Regions from separate parts of the Comamonas sp. HJ-2 genome, predicted to be linked through region 2. Evidence: predicted binding sites of a transcription regulator. Region 2 holds the regulator's gene; each other region holds the start of a gene.
What was found. The regulator FNR, encoded in region 2, switches genes on or off when oxygen is low (the NO sensors DNR and NnrR bind a similar motif). The targets are predictions, from matches to a motif close to TTGATNNNNATCAA.
Positions count from the first base shown of each region.

Region 1: the regulator FNR is predicted to act here: its motif matches at 1,841-1,854, upstream of ACWGXF_RS06590 (universal stress protein).
Region 3: the regulator FNR is predicted to act here: its motif matches at 1,902-1,915, upstream of ACWGXF_RS11975 (DASS family sodium-coupled anion symporter).

Region 1 is NZ_JBSIFD010000005.1:159,484-162,729, reverse strand. It holds gene ACWGXF_RS06595 (amidohydrolase family protein) at 1-1,075, opposite strand, end outside; gene ACWGXF_RS06590 (universal stress protein) at 1,271-1,717, opposite strand; gene ACWGXF_RS06585 (Rha family transcriptional regulator) at 2,157-2,372, opposite strand; gene ACWGXF_RS06580 (FABP family protein) at 2,372-3,013, opposite strand; gene ACWGXF_RS06575 (hypothetical protein) at 3,098-3,246, opposite strand, start outside.
Region 2 is NZ_JBSIFD010000014.1:169,592-172,837, forward strand. It holds gene ccoG (cytochrome c oxidase accessory protein CcoG) at 1-386, shown strand, start outside; gene ACWGXF_RS13590 (FixH family protein) at 513-818, shown strand; gene ACWGXF_RS13595 (hypothetical protein) at 1,076-1,339, shown strand; gene fnr (fumarate/nitrate reduction transcriptional regulator Fnr) at 1,403-2,125, opposite strand; gene hemN (oxygen-independent coproporphyrinogen III oxidase) at 2,394-3,246, shown strand, end outside.
Region 3 is NZ_JBSIFD010000012.1:189,093-192,338, forward strand. It holds gene ACWGXF_RS11970 (alkylhydroperoxidase domain protein) at 1-227, shown strand, start outside; gene ACWGXF_RS11975 (DASS family sodium-coupled anion symporter) at 237-1,742, opposite strand; gene ACWGXF_RS11980 (hypothetical protein) at 2,011-2,337, shown strand; tRNA gene ACWGXF_RS11985 (tRNA-Met) at 2,410-2,486, opposite strand; gene rplQ (50S ribosomal protein L17) at 2,527-2,910, opposite strand; gene ACWGXF_RS11995 (DNA-directed RNA polymerase subunit alpha) at 3,042-3,246, opposite strand, start outside.

The DNA of each region.
Region 1 (3,246 bases), on a different contig from region 2:
AGGGGTTGGCGTCCTCGTCCTGCAGAAACGGCTGCAGGCTCCACCACACGCCCTCGTCGCGCATCATGCGCGCGCTTTCCTCGTCGGCCAACTGGCCGTGTTCGATGCTCTTTACGCCCGCCTTGATGGCCCGCTTGATGCCTTTGGGGGTGTAAACATGCGACATCACATAGGTGTTCCAGTCTGCGGCGGCCTCCACGCCGGCGCGCAACTCCTTCTCGGTGAACTGGGTGCTGTCCAGCGGGTCGTACAGCGATGCCACGCCGCCGCCTGCCAGCATCTTGATTTGCGATGCCCCCAGCATCAACTGCTCGCGCACGCGGCGCAGAACCTCGGTCTCGCCATCCGCAATCATGGCCACGCCGGTTTGCTCCACCATGCTCAGCGGCTCGTTCGCTGCACGCGGAATATCACTGCGAAGGCGGAAGTCGCCATGGCCCGAGGTCTGAGAAATCATCGCCCCGCTGGGATAGATGCGCGGGCCCGGGACCATGCCCTCGTCGATCGCGCGCTTGAGCGCAAAGGCGGGGCCGCCCGCGTCCCGCACCGAGGTAAAGCCGCGCATCAGCGTGCGCTGCGCCTCCTGCGCGGCGGAGATATACAGATAGCCCAGATCTGCCGTCATGGCCGTCATCTGCGGAATGGCTGCCAGCATGGTGTGCCAGTGCGTGTCGATCATGCCCGGCATCACCAGCTTGCCCTGGCAGTCGATCACTTGCGCACCTTCCACCTTCTCGCCGGCAGAGGGCAGGGCGGCAATCAGCTTGCCCTGGATCAGCACCTGCACGCCTTGGCGCACCGACTTGCCCGTGCCGTCAAACAGGCGCAGATTGGTCAGCAACACGGGGCGGTCGGCCGGCCTGGCCGCCCCGCCCGCGCCTGTCTCGGCAGCATGCAGGGTCACAAATGGCGCCATCATGGCCGCCACCCCGCCCACAAACATGCGGCGCGACATATCGCTCATCACCCGCTCATGCAGCAACTGGCACACCACGCTGCCGCAGGTGCAGGCTCTCGGGCGAATCGGGCCGGTCTGCCACGCCAGGCCGGCATCGGTTGCGATTGCGTGACTCATCTGCTTTTCCCTTTTTTCAAAATGAACAAGAGACGCCGCTGCCGGCGTGACAAATGGGACCAAAGGCTCACAATTTGATGCACCGATGCTACACGACGATCGGCCATGAAAAAGCGCCCCACCGCACGAGGGCGATGGGGCGTTGCTTGCATTATGAGAGCGGCCGGGAAGTGGCTGCGCTGCAGTCGAGCATGCTTAAACCGGGCGGTGTACCAGAACCGGAATGCTGCTGTTGACCAGTACGCGCTGGGTCTCGCTGCCCAGCAAAATGCCGGCAATGCCCTTGCGGCCGTGTGATGCCATGCAGATCAGATCGCAGTTACCCTCCTGCGCCTGCTTGATGATGGCCTGATTGATGGAGATATTCGTGACCCGCACCGTCTGGCAGGCCACGCCCTCGGTCTTGGCAATGTCCAGGGCAGCTTGCAACACCTGATCTGCTTCCTTCTGGGCGCTCTTGTCGAACTCTGCAGAGTTGTAGGCGATCAGCGCCTCGGCTCCGTAAATCATGGCTGCGTAATCCGGCATCACATACAGCGCCGTCACCTGTGCGCCTTGTTCCTTAGCCAGTTGTATGCCCGCGCGCAGCGCGGCCTCAGAGAGCTTAGAGCCGTCCGTAGGAATCAAAATGTGCTTGAACATATCCAGCCTCCTTGCGCATAGGTGCGCGTCTTGTTGCCAAATCAATTCGATCGATCACCGAACTCATACTCACACTCCAGGGCTGCTAATGCAACACCTTGAAATGAGTATTCAGACGGTTTCTTGATGGAAATCAAATTCATGAGGTTGCAGGTAAAAGCCGCCTCAAGCCCTTATCCATAAAGCGTTGGAAGCTATCAAAAGCAGACTATCCGAAGGTCTTGCGCAGCCTGCTCTGCGGCTGTTGTCGGTCGGCAGGCTGTCAAAGGAGGCCTGCCTCAGCTCGGTCACAATCGGCTGTATATGACGCAGGGTGGGCGACCGTAATTCAGGTTCGGCAGGTGGCTGCGGTGCGCTCATCTATCGGCATCGCCCTGTATCAAGGTCATGAACGCAGTGCGGTGCACTTGCGCCTCAGCCTTCGTGACCAGATTGAAGGTCAGCTCCATGCGCCGAATGCCGGCAGCCTGCTGCGAACGGCCTCCATGCGCTGAAAGGCATCTATATAAGCCGGTTTGAAGGCAAGCGCTTTCTTGCCTGTAAGGGCCATGGTCAGCAGCGTAAGGCCATCGCGGACGATGCGGTAATCGGGGAGTGTGCGCCCTGCGGACCCAGTGAATTCGGCCGGGGCGTGGAGTCTTTTGAGAGTGCTAATCAGATTTCAACTGCGGCCCTTGCCGTTGGGTTGGGCGTGGGCTCGCCAATCTTGTGCAAGGTGTTGCGGTCGGTATGGGCAAAAGGTTCGCTCTGGCCGGGGATGGTCAGCGTGGTTTCCTGCTCGTACGACCAGGTGCCGTCCGAGTGCTTGGTGATGGTGATGGTATAGGCGTCGGTTCTGAAGGCGTGCTCCAGAAACGGGTTGCTGGAGATGCCGTTGACGGTGGAGCCGCGCTCGGCCCTGAGGGTGAAGCTGGTGGCGTCGGCCGTGGTCTTGCCCGTGGCCATGGCGGTCTGTCCGCGCGGGATGGTCAGGGTCTGGATGATGTTGCCGGTGGCAGGCTCCCACAGCCAGTAACCGACCTGGTCGTGAAAGGTTTCCACATCGTCGGGCTTGACGATGCGTGTGTGGTAGCGCAGGCCATAGAAGAGCTGTGGCCCGTTGGTTTGCGCATCGATGGGCTGGCACTCCATGTGCTCGATAAAGGCCTGCTTTTCGGGGCCGTCAGCCTTGGGGTTGATGTCCAGGCCGCGCTTGCCGGTCCAGATGCCGGCCATGCCGGTGAGGGGGCCAAGGTTGGCCAGGGTATTCACATCGGGCGTGGGCTCGGTGTAGATGTCTTTGGGAAAGTTTTCCATATCGTGTAACGGGCTTTCACTTTGAATCTGTTGAAGCCAGTTTACAAGCCATGGACTGAGGGCTTCTTGACGGCAGTCAAGCTGTCAGGTGCTTTCTTCGGTGGTGAGCGTAAAGCGTGCACTTTCGCCGCGCTGGGCGGCTTCACGCGTGAGGAAGATCAGCACGCGATAGCTGGCACCACGTTCGATGCGAAAGGTGCAGATGTTGTTGTTGGCCGAGCCTTGGCATAGGG
Region 2 (3,246 bases):
CCGTGCTGGTGGCCCTCAGCGCTGCCATGATCGCCAGTCTGGTGCTGCGCGAGCCGCTCAAGGTCGATGTGATTCGTGACCGTGCTGCGCTTTCGCGCATCGTGGCGGGCGGCAAGCTGGAGAACGTCTACCGTCTGCAGATCATGAACGCCACCGAGTCCGAGCAGCGCTACCGTATCAGCGCCGTGGGCCTGGAGAATCTGGAAGTCGCATCCGAGCAGGAAGTGAGCGTTGGCCCTGCAGAGACGCGCGGCATTGCGGTGCGGCTGCAGATTCCGTATGGCTCAGCAACTCCCGGCTCGCACCCCGTACACTTCAATGTGGATGCAGTGACTGCCGGAGCAGGGCGTATTTCCGAGAAGACGGTGTTCCTGGTGCCGCGTTAATGCCAGGTCTTGACGGTCTTCGTGAGCCATCACGGAGGCCGGACAAGGGCACCGCCAATCGGCAACAATTTATGCCACCCTGCCGTGTGTGCCTGGGTGGTCAGAATTTTGGAAAGAGGTTTCATCATGTCGGCAGCACAAGCCAAGGTCTCGCAAACGGCCAAGATCATCCACCCCGAGGACGGCAAGCCCTGGTGGAAGTTTGCCCATGTCTGGCTCATCATCGCCGGCCCGGTGATCGTGGTGATTGCCGGCTTTGTCACCGCATACATCGCACTGAGCAGGCCCGATCCCGTGATTGACCCTGACTACTACCGCCATGGCATGGAAATCAACCAGCGCCTGAGCGAAAGTGAAAAAAGCCTGGCACCAGCAGTCACCGGCCGCAATCATGCGGCCACACCAGCCAAGGACCATCCGCTGGATCGCTGAGCGCTCCGGCGCTTGCTCCGCCAAGGTCGCTTTTGCGGCCTTTTTTGTTGCCGATATCAAAATCAGAGCGTGTTGCGCATGTTCTGTCTAACGTTGATGTAGAAGCAAATGGTTTTTTGATATCCAGATGGCGCAGGATGCTACTGAAAAGAGAGTGGTTCAGGGTTTCCCGCCACGGTGCATGCCCGCAGTCCTGCATGAACGGTCACCACTGTTGTGCAAAATATGACCAAGCCCACAGCCCAAGGAGAATCAGGATGGATGCTCGACGCTGGATGTGGATTGTCTGGCCGGCCTTTCTGGCGGCGGCAATCATGGAGATGGTGGTTTTCGCCTTTGTGGACCCGCTGGATGTGCACTGGCTGGGCTCCCCCCTGGACTGGTCGCGCCAGGCCATCTATACGGTCGCTTTTTTTGCCTTCTGGGTCGTGACCCTGATCGGAGGTGCGATGACGGTGATGCTGGGTCGCTCCGTCAGCGATCTCAATGGCGGCATCGTTTCCGAGCCTCTGCCCGATTAATTCGCACAGACAAAAAAGCCCGCTGTCCGCGGGCTTTGTCTTGAGAGTGTCTGTCGACTCGGTTCAGTTCTGGCATTGCTGGCTGTTGACGATGCGTTTGAGCGCCTCGGTATCCAGGATGCGCAGGTGGCGCTGCTTGACTTCCACAATGCCTTCCTCTGCAAATTTGGAGAAAGTGCGGCTCACGGTCTCGAGCTTGAGGCCCAGGTAACTGCCGATTTCTTCGCGCGTCATGCGCAGCACCAGCTCCGACTTGGAAAAGCCGCGTGCCGACAGGCGCTGGACCAGGTTCAACACAAAGGCCGCCAGGCGCTCTTCGGCACGCATGCTGCCCAGCAGCAGCATCACGCCATGCTCGCGCACGATTTCGCGGCTCATGACCTTGTGCACATGGTTCTGCAGGGCAGTGACCTCGCGCGAGAGCTGCTCCAGTTTGTCAAACGGCATGACGCAAACCTCGGCGTCTTCCAGGGCCACGGCATCACAAGTGTGGTGGTCGTTGACGATGCCGTCCAGACCAATGATTTCGCCAGCCATCTGAAAGCCTGTGACCTGATCGCGTCCGTCTTCGGTGGCCACGCTGGTCTTGAAGAAGCCGGTTCGAATGGCATACAGCGAGGTGAACTCTTCGCCATTGCGAAACAGCAGCCCACCGCGCTTGACCTTGCGGCGCGTGGCCACAATCTCGTCAATGCGCTCCATTTGTTCATCGTCCAGGCCCATGGGCATGCACAGTTCACGCAGATTGCAGTTGGAGCAGGATGCTTTGATGGTCTGAAGATTCATGGGCTTTTTGCAACGGCGCAGACAGACACGGAGTGGAGAGTCGCGCTGGTCATTGACCTCGTGGTTGAAGATGAGATGGATCAAATTGTCGCAGCACTTGCCTTGAGGTCTCTTGATTTTCATCAAGGACAGGGTGATTGCCTTGGGGCACATTGCCTGTATTCGTTCAAAAACACGCGCTTTTGCCTATTTTGGGCATGATTTTCAGGATCTGATTTCCATTGAAATCTGCTCTATACAGAGTGTGGGCGCACCCTAACTCCCAGTTATGACCGCAGTCACGCCTGAGTTGCTGAGCCGCTTTGATATCCCCGGCCCACGCTACACATCGTTCCCAACAGCCGACCGTTTTGTTGAGGCTTTTGGTGCAGACGACTACATACTGGCACTCAAGCAGCGCAAGACGCATTCTGGCTCGCGCGCTTTGCCCCTGTCCGTTTATGTGCATGTGCCGTTCTGTGAGTCGCTTTGCTATTACTGCGCCTGCAACAAGATCGTGACCAAGCATCATGAGAAGGCTGCCGAGTATCTGGACTACTTGAGCCGCGAGCTGGCCATGCATACCGAGCATTGCGGCAAAGGCCAGCTCGTAAGCCAGCTGCATCTGGGCGGAGGCACACCGACCTTCTTCAGCGATGCCGAGTTGCAGCAGCTGATGGTCTTGATGCGTGAACATTTCAAGCTGGATCCCGCGGGCGAGTACTCCATCGAGGTCGATCCGCGCACCGTCAGCAACGAGCGGCTGAGAGCTCTCAAGGACATGGGGTTCAATCGCCTGAGCTTTGGCGTGCAGGACTTTGATCCCGCGGTGCAGAAAGCGGTGCACCGCGAGCAGCCCGCCGAGCAAGTCTTTTCGTTGGTGGCCGAGGCGCGCCGCCTGGGCTTTGTCTCCATCAATGTGGACCTGATCTACGGGCTGCCCAGGCAGACGCCCGAGTCTTTTGCGCGCACGCTGGCACAGGTCAATGAGCTGCGCCCCGATCGCATTGCACTGTATGCCTATGCGCATCTGCCCGAGCGCTTCAAGCCGCAAAGGCGCATCGAATCGGCAGACCTGCCCATGGGACAGGACAAGCTGAACATGCTCTCCGGCGCAATTGATGCATTCATGGATGGCGGCT
Region 3 (3,246 bases), on a different contig from region 2:
ATGAAGGTCCGGGCAGCGATCTGGGCCCGCGCTGGAACGCCATCGTCGCCGCCGCCGTGGCCTTGACGCAGACGCCGCCCGCACTGGAATCCAGTCATATCGATGCGCTGCGCGCCGCCGGTCTCGACGATGCAGCCATCTCCGATGCGCTTCACGGCACGGCCTTCTTCAACTGGGCCAACCGGCTCATGCTGTCGCTGGGCGAGCCCCTGCGCACGAGCAGCTGACAGCGCGGCTCACCACAGCCCCAGCAACTTCCACCAGGCGCTGCCGACGACAGCGAAGATCAGCAACTCCAGCACGCACATGGCAGCCCCCACGCGCCACCAGACACCCAGAGTCACATAGCCGCTGCCGAAGATGATGGGCGATGTTCCGGTCGCGTAGTGCGTCAGCGTCATCATGATGGCCGAACCGGCCGTCATCATCAGCATGAAGGGGACGACGTAGTCAGCCGGGATCAGTTGCGCACCCACGGTCAGAAAGGCCAGCATCATGGCGCTGATATGGGCCGTGGTGCTGGCAAACAGATAGTGCGAGAAGACGAAGACGCCCACCAGAATGGCGGCCACGGGCAGCCAGTCCAGGCCGCTGGCGACGATGGCGCTCTTCAAGCCCTCGGCAAACCAGGCGACCACACCGAGCTTGTTGAGCTGCTCGGCCAGCATGACCAGGGCACCGAACCAGATCAGGGTGTCCCAGGCGCTTTTCTCGGACAGCACATCATCCCAATCGATGGTCCCCGTGATGATCAGGGCGAACAAACCGAGAAAAGCCACCACGGTCGGGTCCAGCGTGAACGCCGGGCCGAACAGCATTTGCGGCACATTCGCCCATAGCAACAGCATCACGCCGAAGGTGCCGAGCATCACGCGCTCCTTGCCTGACAGCGGGCCCATGCCTGCCATCTCGGCACGCGCATACTCCACGGCATTGGGCGTGGCCTTGAGTTCGGGTGGCGACAGCAGATAGATCGCCAGCGGCATCAACAGCAGACACAGCAGCCCTGGCAGCAGCATGTACAGAGCCCAACTTGTCCAGCTCAGGTGCAGGGACTGACCCGTGGCCTTGGCCACCAGGTCCACGACCAGCGGATTGGGCGCCGTCGCGGTCAGGAACATCGCCGAGGTGATCGGATTGGAATGGTAGTTGACCAGCGCCAGATAGGTCCCGACCTTGCCTTGCGTTCCCTTGGCCGGATCCGACTCAAAGGCATTGGCGATGGACTTCATGATCGGATGCACGATGCCGCCGCCACGTGCCGTGTTGCTGGGCGTGAACGGGGCCAGTACCAGCTCGCAGATCGCGAGTCCGTAACCTATGCCTATGGTGCGCTTGCCCATCAGCGCAATGAACAGCAATCCGATGCGGTTGCCGAGCCCCGTCTTCTTGAGACCGCGCGAGATCAGAACCGCCACCACGATCAGCCAGATCAGGGGATTCGCAAAGCTGCTCAGCGCATCCGTGATCGCACCTTTGGACGAACTGGAGGTGACCTGGGACAGCGACACGATGACAATCGCCATCAATGCCATCACGCCTATGGGCATGACCTTGAGGATGATCGCCACGATGGTCGTCAGAAAGATGGCCACCAGTTGCCAGGCCTTGCTGTCCAGTCCCGCAGGTACCGGCGTCAGCAGCAGACCGGTCAGCACCAGGGTGGAAATCAGTGCAGGCACGACCCGAAACGGAACGGCCGATTTGAAGTAACGGAACATCGAGACGATCTTCTCGAACATAGAAGTCCTTTTCTTTACCTGCAGCGCATCGAGACACCATACCTCAGCTCAGCAAAAGCCAGGAGTCCCCGACGGACATTGGCGCTCGGGTCACAGACTGGCATCATGATGCAGTGCCGCATGGCTTCGACTCCAGGCCGACTTTTACGTTGCCAAAGTTTGATCGACGGCAAGACTTGCAGAAGCAAAACCGATGGCAAGACCTCGTACATGTCAGTATTCAAGCATTGGGCACATGCCCATGGATTCAGCAGGAGAGACACTCTAAATGCCAGCGAACCGATTCCTGCCCGATGAATGGGAAAGCCGCCTTGAAGAAATAGATCTAGCGATACTGCATCAGGCTGCTATCTGCAAGATCCGGCTGCTCGACCCCGGTGCCGTCGAACGCGTGCTGGCCAACGATGCCGGCATCTGCGGTGCCGAGCATGAGACGGCATTCAGGACCTTGCGCGGCCTGCTCTATCTGCACTACACCGAGGTACTGCATATCAGCGAGGTACTGAGCCCGGAAATCGCCCAGGTGATTGCCAGCCGGGTGCGCGAGCATCTGAGCCGGCGCTCGGGCACAGCGCCGGGAGGTATGACGAGCTGATACCAGCGCCGCCGCCCTTCAATGGAAAATGGACAAAAAAAAGGTCACGACAATGTCGTGACCTTTTCAATTTGGTTGCGCGAGAAGGATTTGAACCTCCGACCTTTGGGTTATGAGCCCAACGAGCTACCAGACTGCTCCATCGCGCGGTATTTCCAAATTATAGCAGGCTTTGCAGCCTGCCCTGACTTATTCAGCTGCTGCAGCGGCTTCTTCAGCGCGCTCGACCAGTTCCACATAGGCCATGGGAGCGTTGTCGCCCACGCGGAAGCCCATCTTCAGGATACGTGTGTAGCCACCGGGACGCTGAGCGTTGCGGGGACCCAGCACGTTGAACAGCTTGGTCACGCTGTCGCGGTCGCGCAGGCGGTCGAAAGCCAGACGACGGTTAGCCACGGTATCAACCTTGGCCAGAGTGATCATGGGCTCGATGACGCGACGCAGTTCCTTGGCCTTGGGGACCGTGGTCTTGATTGCTTCGTGCTCGATCAGCGAGTTCATCATGTTCTGCAGCATTGCCTTGCGGTGTGCAGAAGTGCGGTTCAGTTTGCGGAGGCCGTTGCCGTGACGCATGGTGCTTTTCCTTTGCTCCCCGTTTTTATCCGGAGATCTTTTCTAAATTAAATCAGGCAGCCGTATCAGGTACTGCCCGAGGCACTTGGACTTTGCCGGATCAACTCCAGCAAAGTCCTCCATTGTAGCAATTAACGCTTTTCCAGGCCAGCGGGTGGCCAGTTTTCAAGCTTCATGCCCAGAGTCAGACCGCGGGAAGCCAGAACTTCCTTGATCTCGTTGAGCGACTTGCGACCCAGGTTGGGAGTCTTGAGCAGCTCGTTTTCGGTACGCTGGATGAGGTCACCGATGTAGTAGATGTTCTCTGCCTTGAGGCAGTTGGCAGAACGCACGGTG